Regions from separate parts of the Negativicoccus succinicivorans genome, predicted to be linked through region 2. Evidence: a T-box and tRNA genes for the amino acid it is inferred to sense, from the RefSeq annotation. Region 2 holds a T-box; the other holds one or more tRNA genes.
The links. The T-box of region 2 lies ahead of thrS (threonine--tRNA ligase). A T-box ahead of a tRNA ligase gene usually reads a tRNA of that ligase, here a tRNA-Thr.

Region 1 (8,426 bases), on a different contig from region 2:
CTTCAAACCGATACCGGTTTTGGTGACCACGCCGATGATAATGCCTGCCGCCGCGCACGCCGCGAGTACGGAAAGCATGTTGCGCGCGCCGTCGATCAGACCCTGCACGACTTCAATGAATGAGAGCCGCGTATTTTTGCGGAGCATCGCCGCCGCGACCGTCAGGAAAATACCGATTAACGCGGCGCGCATCGGCGTGTAGCCGCTGACCAAAAGACCGATGATGACGACCAGCGGTAACGCCAAATGCCCGCGCTCACGGAAGATCACACCGAATTTCGGCAGACTTTCCCGCGGCAAGCCTTGCAGATTTTCCCGCCGCGCTTCGAAATGAACGCCGAGCCAAATACCGAGGAAATATAAAATCGCCGGGATTGTCGCCGCTTTGACGACTTCCATGTACGGTACGCCGACAAACTCCGCCATCAGGAACGCCGCCGCGCCCATGATCGGCGGCATCAGCTGTCCGCCGGTGGAAGCGGCCGCCTCGACCGCGCCGGCAAAATCACGATGGTAGCCGAGTTTTTTCATCATCGGGATCGTAAACGAACCTGTCCCGGCGACGTTGGCGACCGATGAGCCCGATACCGTGCCCATCAAGCCGCTCGACAGCACGGCGACTTTCGCCGGACCGCCGCGCGCCCAGCCGGCGACGGCATTTGCCAAATCAATGAAGAAGTGACCGAGACCGGTCGACTCCAAATAGGCGCCGAATAAAATGAAGAGAAAAATAAAAGTGCTCGAAACGCCCAAAGGAATTCCGAAAATGCCTTCGGTCGTAAAATACAAATGGCCGACCAGCTGGTCCCAGTTCACGCCGCGATGCCCCAAAATGCCGGGGATATACGGGCCGGCAAAGGCGTAGGCGATGAAAAACAGCACCACCGACACCATCGGGATGCCGACCACGCGCCGCGCCGCTTCAATGACGAGCAGCACGCCGATTGAGCCGACCGCCATGTCCAGCGTATTGAAATTGCCCGCTCGCAATACTAAATCATGATACTGCGTGATGATGTACAAAGGACCGCTTGCCGCGAGCAGCGCTAAAAACGCGTCCAGCGGATGAATGCTCGCGCGATTCAGCCAGGTCTTGCGCGTCGGATATAAGAGAAACACCAGCACCAATCCGAAACCTAAATGCACCGCGCGTTGTAATTGCGCGTCAAGTACACCGAAAATACCTGTATATAATTGAAACAGAGAAAAACAGATCGCGATGAAAGAAATGAGTTTTGCGATGTGACCGCGATATTGCGCCACGCGATTTTCTTTTTCCAGCGCCATGACCGCCTCTTGCGACACGGCGTCATCTTGTTTTGAACGAACCTTACGTTCTTCTGCCATTTCTCTCACCTCCTAACCAATGGTTGAAATGCTCATAGTAGCTGCGCCAGCGCGGGGTGACGGACAATGTCACCAATGTGCCCGGCGCATGTCGTTGATACAGCGCGTACGTCGTTTGCAACGTAACGGTAAGTTCCGTCCCCAAACCCGTCCGTAACGTCAGCGGGCGGGGCAGAACCCGGTTAATATCATCCAAATAAAAATACTCGCCGTCGCTTCGAAAATTACCTTCACTCGGCAAAAAAGGCAAACCCACGTCGTAGGATTTGTACTTGGTTGCCCGCAAAATAAAACCGTCCGCGGTATCATTTACCGTCAAATATTCCCAGACGTGGGTCTGCTGGACCGAATGCCGATAATGAATAACGACGGAGCGTCCGCTGTACGCATGACCCAAGTCATGCCATTCGTCGCCCGCCGTCAGAAAAATCGCCGGCCGCATCGACCACCAAGCGATCGTCACCACCAAAGCAAAGCTCAACAATGCCAATAGGTAGAACGGTCGCTTGATGAGTAAGCGTTGCAATTATTTCTCCTTAAAGAATTTTTCCGCCCCGGCGTTCATCGGAATCGACATGCCGTCCTGCGCGGCGTCTTTGGTAATCATCTTGCCGACCGCGTGGGCCGCGGCCATCTTGTCGAGATTCGTGTAAATGGCTTTGGTAACGTTGTAGCCCATTTCATCGGAGAGTTTACTTGTTGTCGCGATCATCGCGCGTACCGAGACGGCCAGCGTATCGCCGGCTACGCCATTATACGTACCTGCCGGAATGGAAATCTTAGTATAGTACGGATATTTTTGCAAGAGCTGGTCGGCCACCGCCGCATCAAGTGAAATAAGGGAAATCTGATTCGATACCGCCAAATCCTGGATGGCGGCTGTCGGGAAACCGGCCGTGACGAATGCGACATCGACATTACCGTCTTTGAGCGCGCCGGCCGCTTCACCGAACGAGAGGTATTGCACTTGGATATCGCTGTATTCAATGCCCGCGGCGTTCAAAATTTGCCGCGCGTTCGCTTCCGTGCCGGAACCTGCCGCGCCGACCGCTACGCGTTTGCCGCGCAAATCATTGATCGATTTGATGCCGGATTTTTCCAACGCTACGATCTGTACCGTTTCCGGATACAGCGTCGCTATGCCGCGCAGGTTGTCAACTTTTTTGCCGTCAAACATTTCCAGGCCGTTCGCCGCATAGTAGGCGATATCGTTTTGGATCAGCGCCAAATCCAGCGAGCCGTCTTTGAGCATATTGACGTTGGCGACAGAGGCCCCGGTGCTTTGCGCGGACGCATTGACATTGGCGATATTTTTATTGAATAACTCCGCCATCGCACCGCCCAGCGGGTAGTAAGTACCTGCCGTGCCGCCCGTGCCGATATTCAAATATTGCTGTTTGGCACCGCCCGAACCGCCGCAACCGGCTAATGCGACCACCGCGGAAAGACCGGCGGCCATCATCAATGTCGTCATTTTGGAAAACTTCATTTTAATCATCCTTTCTTGGTTTGTGGGGGTTCGGCAATAAAAAAAGGAGCTTACGCTCCGAGCTGCGTACAGCGGCTCACTGAGCACGCCGACGCCATTGCCGACTCGATACCCCAAGGTACGAAATGTTAAGTTTTCGTTGCCAATTTTTTAATTGCCATCATTGTATCATTATCAAACGCAGGTTGCAACTGTAATGCGCATGAATTATGTATACAGTAAAATGTATCGTCGCAAAAGCGTGCAGGAACCGGTATAACAATAAATAAAAATACCATTGATCAAATACTTGTCATCTATTGACAAAAGCGGCGGGTATCGTCTATACTAATCAAGTCGATGCCGGCATAGCTCAGTTGGTAGAGCGGCGCATTCGTAATGCGTAGGTCGTAGGTTCAAATCCTATTGCCGGCTCCATATGACATTAAACTCCCTGCTTTTTGTGGGGAGCTTTTATTTTACTTTAGAGCGACACGACGCAATGCACACGAAGGTTCAAGTCGTATTGCCGGCTCCAGATAAAACATAACTCTTCGAGATATTTCGGAGAGTTTTTTTATTTCACTTTAGAACGACACGACGCAATGCACACGTAGGATCAAGTCGTATTGCCGGCTCCACATTAAACCAAACTCTCCTCTATTGTGGAGAGCTTTTTATTTTAGAGTGGCGCGACGCAATGCACACGTAGGTTCAAGTCCTATTGCCGGCTTCAGATGAAAAGAGCACTCCCCTAGATTTTGCGGGGAGTTTTTATTTCATTTTAGAGCGGCGCATTCGTAATGCACACGTAGGTTCAAGTCCGATTGCCGGTTCCGGATAAAAAACAACTTTCCGAGAGTTTTGCGGGAAGTTTTTATATTTTAGTATGGATAAAATTCATAGTACAAAAATTTTCAGATGATATTCGATGATATTAAATAGGATTTCAAAAAAATGATATAGTTTACATTTGTGCGAAAAAATACTTTAATGAAATAGATATATATATTGATTTATACGCTTAATTACAATGATCTATGCCACAAAAAAATATACACAAAAAATAAAATTAGAGTTATAGAAACATATTTACTTTGATGAAAAACAGTATATAATGATAAAAGGATTCAAAAATATTTTTACATTCATTGACGGAGGGAAACAATGAACAAATTGGCACGTCGACAGGCTGCGCTTTTGGCAGCGTGTTGTTTGGGATGTATGACTGCCATGGCGGCAGATGCACCGGTATATGACATCGGAGATATCGTTGTCACGGCTACACGCACGCAAAATGCGACGAAAGAAGTGCCGGCGGCGACGCAGGTTATCGATGGCGAGAAGATCCGGCAAAGCGGTGCGTCGAATATTCGCGAAGCGCTTTCGTACTATACTAATATCATGCAGACAAAGATCGATCGTGGCGGTCATGATGTAATGATTCGCGGCATGGACACGAACAAATCGTTGATTTTAGTCGATGGCCGCAAACTGGCGAACGAGTCCTCGAGCGCCGGCTTAGGCACTGCGCGTGCTATGGAGCGAATCAATTTGCAACAAGTGGAACGAATTGAAGTACTCCGCGGACCGTCGAGCGCGCTGTACGGATCGGATGCGATGGGCGGCGTGATTAATATCATCACGAAAAAATCGACCGCGCCAAGCGGCGCCATCGGCGGTGAATACGCATCCACGGGCCATACGCAGTGGGTTCATTACGATACCGGACGGCAAGGGAAACTGGCCGCTACCGTAGGGGTGCGTCTCCGTCATACCGATCGAGACACGATCGATGGTGAACAGTGGTCGGAGTATTTCGGCAATGATCAGACGTATAACCTCGCTCTTGACTACTATTTTGCCGATGCGAATAAGTTGACCTTTACAGCGGATTATTATCATGAGAAATTATCCAGTGACGCGCAGCATACCGAGTTGAGACCTCTGCGGGTTATGATGGGGAGAATACCTTTAACCGGCATGGCGCAGATCACGGGCGGAAAAGACACAAAGTCGGAACAGCAAACGTATGGTTTGCGTTGGCAGCGCACTACGGCGGCCAACGATTGGGAAATCAGCGCGTACATGAGCCGTTTTGACTGGGAAGACGAAACCGACCCTCATGTCATTAAAACGGTGCCGGGACCGAGTCAAATGGAAAAACGAGCGTATGATGCTGTAGTACGCAAGCAAAATGCATACGACTTCAACGACAATACGAATCGCGAATGGACGCTGGAGGGCAGAAACTCCACGCAGCTTACCGATAATCAGCGACTTACTTACGGCGTGACGTATACTTCGGCTAACGTCAAAGGCACGAATTTAGGTGTCGCCGGTGAGAAGCAGCACAATGTTTCCCAAAACGGTACGGATAAAGTGGTGTCGGAGCGCTCCTTGACCACGTACGCGGCGTATGTGCAGGATGAAATTCGCGCCGACAAATGGTTTATCGTGCCGGCGTTGCGTTACGATCACAATGAATACTTCGGCGGTCACGTTTCACCGAAACTCGGCGTGACGTACAACGCGCGTGATAATTTCCGCATCAAAGCGAATTACGGCAAAGGTTTCCGCGCGCCGTCGCTCATGCAGCTCTTCTATGATTTGGATCGTAAGATGGGACCGTCCTGGGTGCATGTCGTGGGCAATCCGAATCTCAAGCCGGAAACATCGACCGGCTGGGACTTGGGAGTCGAAGGCGAATGGGATCGCGGCTACGGTTCGCTGACCTACTTCGACAACAAAGTGGATGACCTGATCGACAGCTTGAATGTGGGTGCGGATCAAAACGGACATAAACTCTACCGCTTTAACAATGTGAAAAAAGCCCGTATTAAAGGCGTCGAAAATACTCTCGGCTATCGCTTCAACGATACCCTTTCCGCGCAAGTGGTTTCCACCTGGCTGGATGCGAAAGATACGACGGCCAATAAAGATTTACCGCGTCGTTCCGAACTTTCACAAGCTTGGCAGCTGCGCTACGATGACCATCAGGATACAGGTTGGTCCGCGGCGTTGTCGTTGCAATATGAACACAACTACTTAGTGGAGCCGGCCCCGAAACAGGCGGCGACAGAAAAGAAAAGTTATCAACTTTGGAATCTGACCGTTACCCGTCAATTCAATCCGGATCTGCGTTTGTGGGGCAAGATCGAAAACATTGGCGACAAGTACGATAAAAATCTTGGCTTGTATGGTCGCGAGTGGGCGCTCGGTTTGGAATATCAGTTTTAACTGTGCAAGAAAAAGAGGAGAATATTCTCCTCCTTTTTTCACATAGGGTGGGACACGCTGCAAGAGAATTTTTAATGGGCATACATACCATGGAAGGGATGATTGCGTGCATAGACATTGGTGGCAAGGCTGGCTGCTGTTTGTTCTCGCGGCGGCGTTGCTCGTCGGTTGCGGGCAGGATACGGCAACAAAAAAAACGCAAGAGCATGTGTTTTTCCAAGGAACGGACGTGCGCGGACAAACGGTTACGTTGACTAAAAAGCCGGAGCGGATTGTATTGTTGTCGCCGTCAATGCTGGGAATTATGGAGGCGGTAGGCGGCGATTACGTCGCCTGGGCGGAAACCGGTAATGATCGCGTTACGGAGCGGGCGAAAGATAAACCGAAAGTCGGCCATTTGGCGCATCCGAATGCGGAGGCAATTGTCGCGGCGAATCCGGATCTGGTGATCGGATACGGCAAACTGCACGGTAAATTGGCGCAGGTGCTGGAGGCGAATCATATTCCGGTATATTTGCTGAATTTGACAAATTATGATGATGTGTGCGAGGCGATTCGTTTGTGCGGAGCGGTGAGCGGGAATAATGAACGAGCCGCCGCAGTGCAACAGGAACTGGCGCGGAGAATGCAGCAGGAAATCGCCAAGGCGCCGCGCGAACCCGTGCGGGTAGCAATTTTATTCGGCACATCGCAGGCGGTGACGCTGGATTATGAAACAAGTATCGCTTCCGACGTCGCGCGTCGGCTCGGTTTCACGGATGTATTTGCCGGCCGCAGTCAAACGGAATCCGCGCGTTTGGCGCCGTTCAGTTTGGAGGCCTTGGCGGCGGCGGATCCCGATGTGATTTTGTTGCGCACAATGGCTCGACACGGGGAACTGAACGGTATTTTTGACAAGGCGCTTTTGGATCAACCGGCGTGGGCGACGTTGCGGGCGGTGCGAAACGGTCGCGTGTATCAGCTGCCGCAGGAACTTTTCACGAGCAATCCCGGCGTTGCGTATCCGCAATCGGTTCGGTACATGGCGGATGTCGTCGGCGGTCATGCGACCTCCGGTAAGGAGCGCCCGTAATGACGGTGACGAAAGAGCAATGGCTGGATCGCTGGGAGTCGTTGCAAAACGAACCGCTTTTTGTCGCGGCGGGAGCGCAGTGGCGGCGCGCGCCTTGGGACATCGTATGGCGGGACGTACCCGCGTTGCCAAGTCAGATGCGGCTGAACTCGGAAGACTTGCAGGCGAGATTGAAAGACTATTTGGATCGGCCTGCGTCCGCGCGACCGATCGCATTGTACCTGCATATTCCCTTTTGCACACTACAATGCACATATTGCGCGTTTCCCAAGCGGCATTACCGGGCGCGACAGGTGGAAGAATATGTGGCGCTGCTCTTGCGGGAAATCGCTTACATTGGACAAACAAAATTCGCTCGCACGGCGAATGTGGCGGCGATTTTCTTCGGTGGCGGCACGCCCGGCGTATTGCAGCCGGAACAGATTCAAGCGATCATGGGGGCGTTGCGCAAGGCGTTTACCATAGCTCCGACAGCGGAAATTACTTTCGAATCGAGCCTGGATGATTTCAATATGGAAAAATATCACGCCGCCGTCACGAGCGGGATTAACCGTTTCAGTTTCGGCGTGCAGGCGTTCACGACCGACGTGCGCCAACGTATCGGCCGTCGCGATACGCGGGAAAGCGCCAAGCGCCGCCTGAGCGAATACGTCGCGGCGGGGCGAGCGGATATTGTCATTGATTTGATTTACGGGCTTCCGGGACAGACGGCCGCGAGCATTCGTGAAGATGTGCGCGATGCGATGGAGTGCGGGATTGCCGGCTTGGATTTGTACAAATTGCAAATTTTGCCGAAATCGATTTTAGGGCAGCAATATAAAAGAAATAACTGGACGCAGGATCAAGATAAATTGCAGGAGTTGTTCCGCGCCGCCACGGAAGAGTTGGAAGCGGTCGCCGAGCCGATTTCCTGTTCACATTGGCGTACTCGCGAAAGTGAGCGCAGCCTGTACAATACATTGGTCTTTGCCGGCCACGACATGGTGGCTTTTGGCATGGCATGCGGCGGTCGCTTGGGACGCGTCCGCTTTATGAAACCGATTGTGCCGCCCATGTATCGCGCGGCGGTTGCGCAAGGATATCGGCCGATGGCAGGGAGTCTCGTTGGTACGGAAGACGCGGCGTTGCGGCGCCTGACATCGGCGGCGGATCGCGGTGTGATCATACCGCAACGTTTGGACGAAGAAACGAATTTGCCGATGTCACTTTTTCTCACGCCGATTTTGCAATCCTGGGAAGCTCGCGGACTGGTCACGCGGCGCGGCGATATCTACGTCTACACGGCGGCCGGCCGATATG
Region 2 (8,426 bases):
GTATAAAATACCCGCTTCATCCAATGATGCCTGCACGCGCTCCAATAAGCCGTGGCATTGGGCGCATTGGAGTGCCTTCTTTGCGCAACAGCTGACCGACTTCACGTTCACGATCCGATCCGAAAATAACCTTTGTCGGAACGTGATAAGTAAAGTTCTTCATGGAGTTCCCTTTAAAAATATTCCTAAATATATAATACGTCAATATTATTATATGCTTGTACCGCGAGAGCATCAAACAGAGGTTAATTTCGTTCGCGAATAAAATCGCAGAACATCTGCGCGATCGTAGTCAATTTGCGATCTTTGACTGTGTAAATGTGCTCCGCTCCCACGATCTCTTCCGTCGCAATCGGCATGGTGGTGAGGCCGATGTTGACGTCTTCATCCGGCTCGCCCATAACCACCGCGATCCCCATGCCTCGGCGAGCCCAATGCATCGCAACCAGATTCGTGCTGCAGACAACGCGAATATCTTGATGCAAACCGCGTTCCCGGAAAAAGCTTTCCAGACGAGGCGCCAAACTGCGCGTCACGCAAAGCGGAATACCGGCCAGATCCTCAATGGTCAAAGGCTGCAGCGGTTTTTTGAGCCATTTCTGCTGATCGCTCATCACGGCGGAAAGCGATCGGTAGCGAATCGTGAGCAGGTCAAATAAATAGCCGCGCGGAATCGGCTCATTCATAACGCCTATATCGGATACTCCGTTCAGCATCGCATCCGCCTGCTGGTCCACATTGCCCTCGGAAAAAATGGAACGGAAGTGCGGATGCTCTTCCGTAAAGGGCTGCAAATAGGTATCGATAAAGCCGTTGACCGCGCCCGGCGTAATCGAGATGCGCAAGGTACCTTCACCGCCTTGCGACACGCTTTGCACCTCATATTTGAGTTCGTCCGCCAAACGGATAATATTTTTGGCGCGGCGATAGAAAAGTTGCCCCGCTTCGGTGAGTTCGATGCGCCGCCCGCCTCGATATGTAATGATCAGATCCGCCTTGTAATTCGTCTCAATTTGTTTCAACTGCGCGCTTAACGCGGGCTGTACCATGTTCAGTCGCTTCGCCGCCTCGGTCAAGGTCTGCGAATCGACTATCATAATAAAATTGCGAAAATATTCGATGTCCATGCGTAGGCTCCTTTCCCATTGCTTTCCCCGACAATGGTCACACAGAAGGCTGAAATAAATGTTCCCGACGCAAGCTTACAAATGTTCCCGCACCGATGACCACATGATCGAGCACCGGTATGTTTAAGACTTCACCGGCGGCGTTAAACCGCTCAGTTAATGCGATATCCGCCCCGGAAGGAGTCGGATCACCGCTCGGATGATTGTGCACCAGGATCATCGCCGCCGCGTTCCAACGAATCGCATCTTTCATCGCCAGTCGCACATCGGCGACGCTTTGATCCAAACTGCCGCGCGACTGTTCAATCGCGGCGAGCAAACCATTTTTCGTGTTCAGATAGCAACAGTAAAACACTTCCTGCGGCAAATCCCGCAACTGCGGCAGAAAATACCGCGCGACCGCATCCGGATCGGAAAAATCGCTGCGCGTTTGCGGTTTACGTTGCGCCAGACGTTTCCCCAATTCAATCGCAGCGCAGAGAGTCGCCGCTTTGCTGACGCCGATGCCTTTGACCGTCAAGAGATCCCGCCAATGGAGTGAGCCGTAGCGCGACGGATCGCCTCCGATCCACTGGTCTTCGACCGCGCGCGCGAGCTCAATCACCGACTGACCGGGAATCCCGCTTTTTAAGATCAAAGCGATCAGCTCCACTTCGGTCAGTTTCTCCGGCCCCTGCGTCAAAAGCTTCTCGCGCGGCCGCTCTTCCGCTGTCAAATCGCAAATGCGTGCCATTACCATTCCACTCCGTTTTCCGTGAGCAGCCGATATGTCGCGTGCAATGGCAAACCGACCACATTAGTGTAGCTTCCGGCGATGTCGGAAATCATCAGCGCCGCCGTTCCCTGAATCGCGTAGGCACCGGCCTTATCCGTCCATTCGTCGCCGGCCAAATACGTTTCCAGCAACGCTTGCGGCCAGCGTTCCATCTTGACTTCGGTGGTTATCGCCCGCGTGATCGCTTCTCCTGAAGGCAAAAGTAACGCCAGTCCCGTAACGACATGATGCGTCCGGCCGCCGAGCGCGGTAAGCATAGTCTTCGCCATCTCCCGATCACGCGGCTTACCGAACACCGTATCATCGCAAACCACCAGCGTATCCGCGCCCAACACCGCCAGCTGCGGCATGTGAGAGATCGCCGTGCCGGCGCGCGCTTTGCCAAGCGCCTGTTCTTGCACCAAGGCCGCCGGGGCATGCTCGCTTCGGTTGCGTTCCCGATACTCCGGCGTAATCGCGGTAAAATGAGCGCCCGCCCTTGTCAAGAGCTGTTTACGGCGCGGTGATGCCGATGCCAAAATCCACATCAGATCCTCCGAAATACCCATACGGCAATAATCATGCCGATTACGCTTAATAAGTTCGGCGCAAATCGAATGCCGAAATCAATTTCAAGTATCAAGAGATTTAAATGAATATTTTGCACGTCAAGCAAAGTATACTGCCGAACGAAGTACGGCATGATGCCGGAGAAGGAGACCGACCCCAGAAGATCCGCCAAAATCCCGCCCAAAAGCGCTCCGACAAAAAGGAATAAAAGCAGCATCAAGATGCCGCGAGTACCGCTCCAACGCATCACTTCGCCTGCTTTCTTGCGGCTTTCAAACGCTCGACTTCATCCATACGTTTGCTTTCGTCCAAGAGCACATGGTAGGTGGTTTCCTCTTCGGTGATCCCCACCCGCCCCGGCAAGTATTCATTCAAGCCGAGCAAAAATTGCGGTTCCGCTTTGAACAACGCGCGACCGAATTGCGGTTTTTTACCCGGTCGCGGAATTTTACAGAAAAGAGCGTACAGAAGGCGGGAATCCAAAAGCGAATACCAACGCCATTTGTAGCGGAACTTCACGTTATTGGCGACCCGCGCTTTGTGCGTATGCACCCCGTAAAGGCAGTCGTACGGAATTTCCGTGCGATGCATGCGAAACCAGGTGCGATATTCGCAAATCAGCGCCGTATCGGTCAAACACAAGTGGTAACTGGTAAGCGCCTGTCCCAGCAAATAGTAGATCGCGAACAACACGAAAACAATGCTCGCGTAATCAATGCTCCCCCAGAAACTTTGCGTCGCCTGATAATGATCAATCATGCGCCCCAGAGCCCAGATGAAAAATACCGCCACCAAAAAAGCGACGCCGATCACCGGCCAACGACTGCCCGAATTGTCCGACTCATCTTCATACATCGGATCCCCTACCACCGATAATATCTGTTTGGGAAAAACGGGATTGTCAGTCGTCCCGCGACGTTCTTCCGTCATTTCCGGTTCCCCATTCTGATTCATGCTATTCTCCTTTTCCCGCTACCGGATGCATAGGCGGCTCTTCCGTGTCCGCTTCATCTAACAGTTGTTGAAATGCATCCGCCGGGATTAATTCCGGCAACGCCCGCCACGGCTCATACCCTTGCAGTTTTTCCAAACTGCGTGAACCGGTAGCGACCGCAATCGTATACGCGCCGATTTTTTTGCCGCACTGAATATCGTGCTCCGTATCACCGATGATAAATATTTTTTCCAGTTCCGCGCCCCACTTGGCCCGCGCCAACGCGTCGGCGCGCCGTGCGACATCGATACGATTGAAATCATCGCCGGCAAAACCGCTGTAATCGAAATCAAAATAGCTCGCCAAACCGTAATGGGTAAGCTTGAGTTCCGCGCCGCGGCGACTGTTGCCCGTCAAGAGCAGCTGATCATAATCGGGCATACCGCTGAAATACGCCAGCAATTCTTTGACATACGGCAGAATTTTTCCTTTCGTTTCCTGCATATAGTAGAGCAGCGTTTCTTCGTATTGACGGCTGAATTGATGCACGTCGTCAAGCGTCGGTTCTTTTTGCAGCGCGTGCCGCAAAATTTCACGGCAGATAAAATTATCCGTGCGTCCTCCCGCATCAAATCGGGGTAATGTCGCATCCGGTCCCATCATTTCCGTCAGGGTGTGCTCAATCGCAAGAAAACCGGCATGGCCGGTATACACAAGCGTCTGGTCAATATCCCAAAAAAGTACGTTCATGCCGTTCCTCCCTATCGATTGGCGCTATTACGGAAAATAATATCTTATTTATTTATTATAGCATAATCAAATCCCATCAGCGCCTGTGATGTGGTGAAGAGCGAAGGTGTACAATACGCTTCTAAAAATGATGGCGACAAAAAGAGACATGCCTTGGCATGTCTCTTTCTATTTTCAGATATTGTCATACACGGCGCGATGCGCGATGCCCGCCACCACTTCGTTAAAGTGCAGCACGCCGACAGTGCCGTAAATAGCGACAACAAGATGATCGCCTTTGCGAGCAATGGCGATTTTACCGCCGATATTTTGGCCGAGCGCTTTCATTTTAATCGCCTCGACTGCCGACTGGACCGCGCCGACGACAGCGCCTTCACCGACGTGGGTATCGGAAACAATACCCGTGCGCTGGGCGGCTACCACCGCATGCTCAATCAGTTTGGGTAAAATCGTGATAAACACGCCGCCAAAATCCACCGCCGCCGTTTTAAAACCGGCCTCGGAAAATTCTTTACGCAATGTGTTTTCTTCCGCGCGTGAAGACGTGAGCGCCAACTTCATGGCCACACGACCGACGTCACTGCTGGAATATTCATGGGCCCCCATAAGCGACCTCAACCTTGCCGTTCGCGAACCGCTTTCTGCAAGTCCGCGATAAAATCTTGCAGCACCACATCGTTGGTTTCTTCGCCCGCGCGGTTGCGGATTGAAATCGACTGCGCTTCCACTTCTTTATCCCCCAAGATCAACATGTACGGTACTTTTTCCAATTGCGCGCCGCGAATTTTGTAACCGAGCTTTTCGTTGCGTTCATCCGCCTGCGCTCGCAAGCCCGCCTGATTGAGTTGACGGGCCACCTCGTTAGCGTACTCCAGATGACGTCCCGCGACCGGAATGACCTTCACCTGTAGCGGAGCGAGCCAGACCGGGAATTTGCCGGCGTAGTGTTCAATCAAAATACCGATGAAACGTTCGATGCTGCCGAAGCCGGCGCGGTGAATCATGACCGGACGATGTTTTTCGCCATCTTCGCCGATATACGTCATGTCAAAACGTTCCGGCATCTGCATATCCAACTGAATCGTGCCGCACTGCCAGGTACGTCCGAGCGAGTCTTGAATGTGGAAGTCCAGCTTCGGTCCGTAGAACGCGCCGTCACCGGGGTTGATCTTGTACGCTACGCCCGCGGATTCGATCGCGTCATGCAAAACGGTGGTCGCCAGTTCCCACAGATCGTCATCGCCCATCGAATCTTCCGGACGCGTGGAGAGTTCCACATGGTATTCCAAACCGAAAGCGGAGTAAATCCGATCAAAAAGTTCGAGTACTTTCAGTACTTCTTCTTTCATCTGGCTCGGCAAAATGAACAAATGCGCATCGTCTTGCGTGAAGCAACGAACACGGAACAGGCCGTGCAGCGCGCCGCTCATTTCATGACGATGCACCAAGCCGAGTTCGGCGACCCGCAACGGGAAATCGCGGTAGCTCTTCGGCGAATCTTTATAGTACAGAATACCGCCCGGGCAGTTCATCGGTTTGATCGCGTAATCTTCTTCATCAATCTGCGTGAAGTACATATTGTCGCGGTAATGATCCCAGTGACCGGAACGCATCCACAGATCGCGATTCAAAATGACCGGAGTGGAAATTTCATCGTAGTCGTATTCGTGATGCAGCTCTCGCCAAAACGCCAGCAGCTCGTTGCGCAAAACCATTCCTTTCGGATGGAAAAACGGGAATCCCGGGCCTTCCGGCTGGAAGCTGAATAAATCAAGTTCTTTGCCCAATTTACGATGATCACGGCGTTCCGCTTCCGCCAGCACGAACAGGTAATGATCCAATTCTTCCTGACTGCCGAAGGCGGTACCGTAGACACGTTGCAGCATTTTATTTTTTTCATCGCCGCGCCAGTAAGCGCCCGCGACGCTCATCAGTTTGAATGCTTTGACTTTGCCGGTCGAAACTACGTGCGGACCCGCGCAAAGGTCGGTAAATTCGCCCTGCGTGTAGAAAGTAATGGTTTCGTCCGCCGGCAGATCGCGGATCAGTTCTTCTTTATAAATCTCTCCCTCTGCTTTGAAGTGTTCCATCGCCGCGTCGCGTTTCATCACTTCGCGCACGAGTTTGTGGTTTTCCTTCACGATCTTTTTCATTTCTTTTTCGATCGCGGGGAAATCTTCCGGCGAGAACACATGCTCGGTGTCCATGTCATAGTAAAAACCGTTATCGATCGCCGGTCCGATCGCGAGTTTCGTGTCCGGCCACAGGCGCAAAATCGCCTGCGCCATAATATGCGCCGCCGTATGACGGATCGCGTGCAAGCCTTCCGGGCTCGCGCCGTCAAAAAATTCGACTTGCGCGCCGTCGACGACCGGACGCGACAAGTCCGTCAACTCACCGTCGACTTTCGCGACAACCATTTTTTTCGCCATGCTGTTGCTGATCGCTTTCGCGACATCCAGCCAGCTGCTTTCGTTTGCTACCTCGCGCACGCTGCCGTCCGCCAAATGAATTTTTGCCATAATATCTGCTCCTTTTGCAATAAAAAAACTTTCGCCCCAAATGGGACGAAAGTTAATTCGCGGTTCCACCCAAGTTAATCCGTACGGATTCTCTCGATTGTGATAACGGGTCTGCCCGGCCGTTCATTTCCGAACGGCGACTCCAAGGCGGTAACAATCACTGTGGTAACGAGCGCTTGCAGCCGTGACGCTCTTCTCTTGAGTTACCGGGCAATGACGGTCATGTCCTTTTCGTGGTCATTGAAATCTTTTGATATTGTCAGTATTGTACGTCTATTTCTGTGATTTGTCAAGCGGCGGCAATGGCGGCGGTAATGTATCGGTGAACGAATCTTGCGGAAGTGTCGGACGTACTTTGCCGCCGGAGTAGTTTTGAATGACGACAATCGGTGTTTTTTGGCTGGCGTTGCCGAACGGATTGTCGATCAAAAGTCGGGCGATTTCCTGTGCGTCGATACCTTTGCTCGTGCCCAGTACCGCGCTTTTCTTCAAATCATTCACATCCGCAATCACGGCGCCATGGCAACCGAGGCGGTCAGCGATTTCATCGCAAACCGCATCCGTTTCATCCGGACCGTACACGATGCATTTGTCAAACGGAGGCATCGTTCCCGTGACATCGTCAACGAGGGATGCCTGCCGGCAGTGCGCATACCATACGCCGCGTTTGCCGAACAGTTTCGCGATAAAGCCAACGATGAACCAAAAGAGCATCCGCCATTCGCCTTCCGCGTCCATCGCGGCCTGCATGCCGTAAATAGTCGACATCGAACCTTCCGCCGGCACAAAGCGATTCATCAGTCGCGCCTGCCAGGAAACTTTCACATCTTCCGGACGCACATAGCGACCCTGCGTGATCGCGACTACGCTTTCCGCCACGCACACTACATCATGCGGTCCGATCAAAAAATGCCCGTATTCATATACGACATCGGCGATGTCGTCCGCCGCCGTCAAAATACGCGTCGGGATTGGGATGAGTTTCATCTGTTCGTTCATCAGCGTACCCCTTTCTCCTGCAACAGCGCCTGGCGCAAATTCGTGCCGGAAACAAGGAAGCGGGTGCGTTCATAGCGGGCATCGCTGCGTCCGTACACGTTGTAAACCACATCGATCGGAAATTCTCCAAGATCACCAATAGCTGTAGCGATCGGACCGTCCAATGAACGTAAAGTAACGACAATGGTCAAGAGCGCGTCTTTTTTACGCGGCACAAGGTACGCTTCCCAATACCCGTCATCGCGCGGTTCATCCGCTCGCGATAAGAAGGCCTCCACGCGTAATGACGGATACTGTTCCTGCGGTAAATAGGCGCGCGGGAAGCAATCCATCACGGTCCCCTGTTGGCGACCGATATTGCGTAATGCCGCTTCGATTGCAAACGTCACTGCCTTTGGCGTCACCTTCGTAACGACCAGCGGCGGTTCCGGAACAGCGCGACGATAGCCTTTGCGTTCACCGCGACGCGCGCCGGGGAAGAACACCTTCCACTTCGCATCGCCCTGCCGCGCCGCATGCAGCGCCGCCAGCAACTGCACAACGGCGATAATAACAAGAACGGCAATAATTATATTTAATACATAATAGCCCCACATTTTTGCTTCACTCCTCGATCGTCACTTGGCGGGCCGCGGCGTTCGGTCCGAACAAGCGGGAAACCCACATGGCCGCACGGCCTTCCTGCGTAAATGTATACTCCGTTCGCCCGCTGCCTTGCGCCTGCTCGCCCAACGCGTGGCGAGCCGCTTTCGCTGTCGCCTGCGCCGGAT

Region 1: it encodes a tRNA-Thr, which carries the amino acid that the T-box ahead of thrS (threonine--tRNA ligase) is inferred to sense. The anticodon was not compared.

The regions. Positions count from the first base shown of each region.
Region 1 is NZ_JAHAJN010000003.1:54,410-62,835, reverse strand. Features, by position in the region: gene KIB08_RS02580 (TRAP transporter permease) at 1-1,347, opposite strand, end outside; gene KIB08_RS02575 (DUF1850 domain-containing protein) at 1,331-1,873, opposite strand; gene KIB08_RS02570 (TAXI family TRAP transporter solute-binding subunit) at 1,874-2,836, opposite strand; tRNA gene KIB08_RS02565 (tRNA-Thr) at 3,178-3,253, shown strand; gene KIB08_RS02560 (TonB-dependent receptor plug domain-containing protein) at 3,983-6,055, shown strand; gene KIB08_RS02555 (ABC transporter substrate-binding protein) at 6,162-7,127, shown strand; gene KIB08_RS02550 (radical SAM protein) at 7,127-8,426, shown strand, end outside.
Region 2 is NZ_JAHAJN010000008.1:2,172-10,597, reverse strand. Features, by position in the region: gene KIB08_RS05185 (iron-containing alcohol dehydrogenase) at 1-111, opposite strand, end outside; gene KIB08_RS05180 (LysR family transcriptional regulator) at 246-1,127, opposite strand; gene radC (RadC family protein) at 1,165-1,860, opposite strand; gene KIB08_RS05170 (Maf family protein) at 1,860-2,429, opposite strand; gene KIB08_RS05165 (DUF4321 domain-containing protein) at 2,429-2,698, opposite strand; gene KIB08_RS05160 (hypothetical protein) at 2,698-3,405, opposite strand; gene KIB08_RS05155 (HAD family hydrolase) at 3,407-4,135, opposite strand; gene KIB08_RS05150 (HutP family protein) at 4,310-4,741, opposite strand; gene thrS (threonine--tRNA ligase) at 4,750-6,657, opposite strand; T-box leader at 6,696-6,901, opposite strand; gene KIB08_RS05140 (coenzyme F420-0:L-glutamate ligase) at 6,931-7,656, opposite strand; gene KIB08_RS05135 (hypothetical protein) at 7,656-8,252, opposite strand; gene murI (glutamate racemase) at 8,260-8,426, opposite strand, start outside.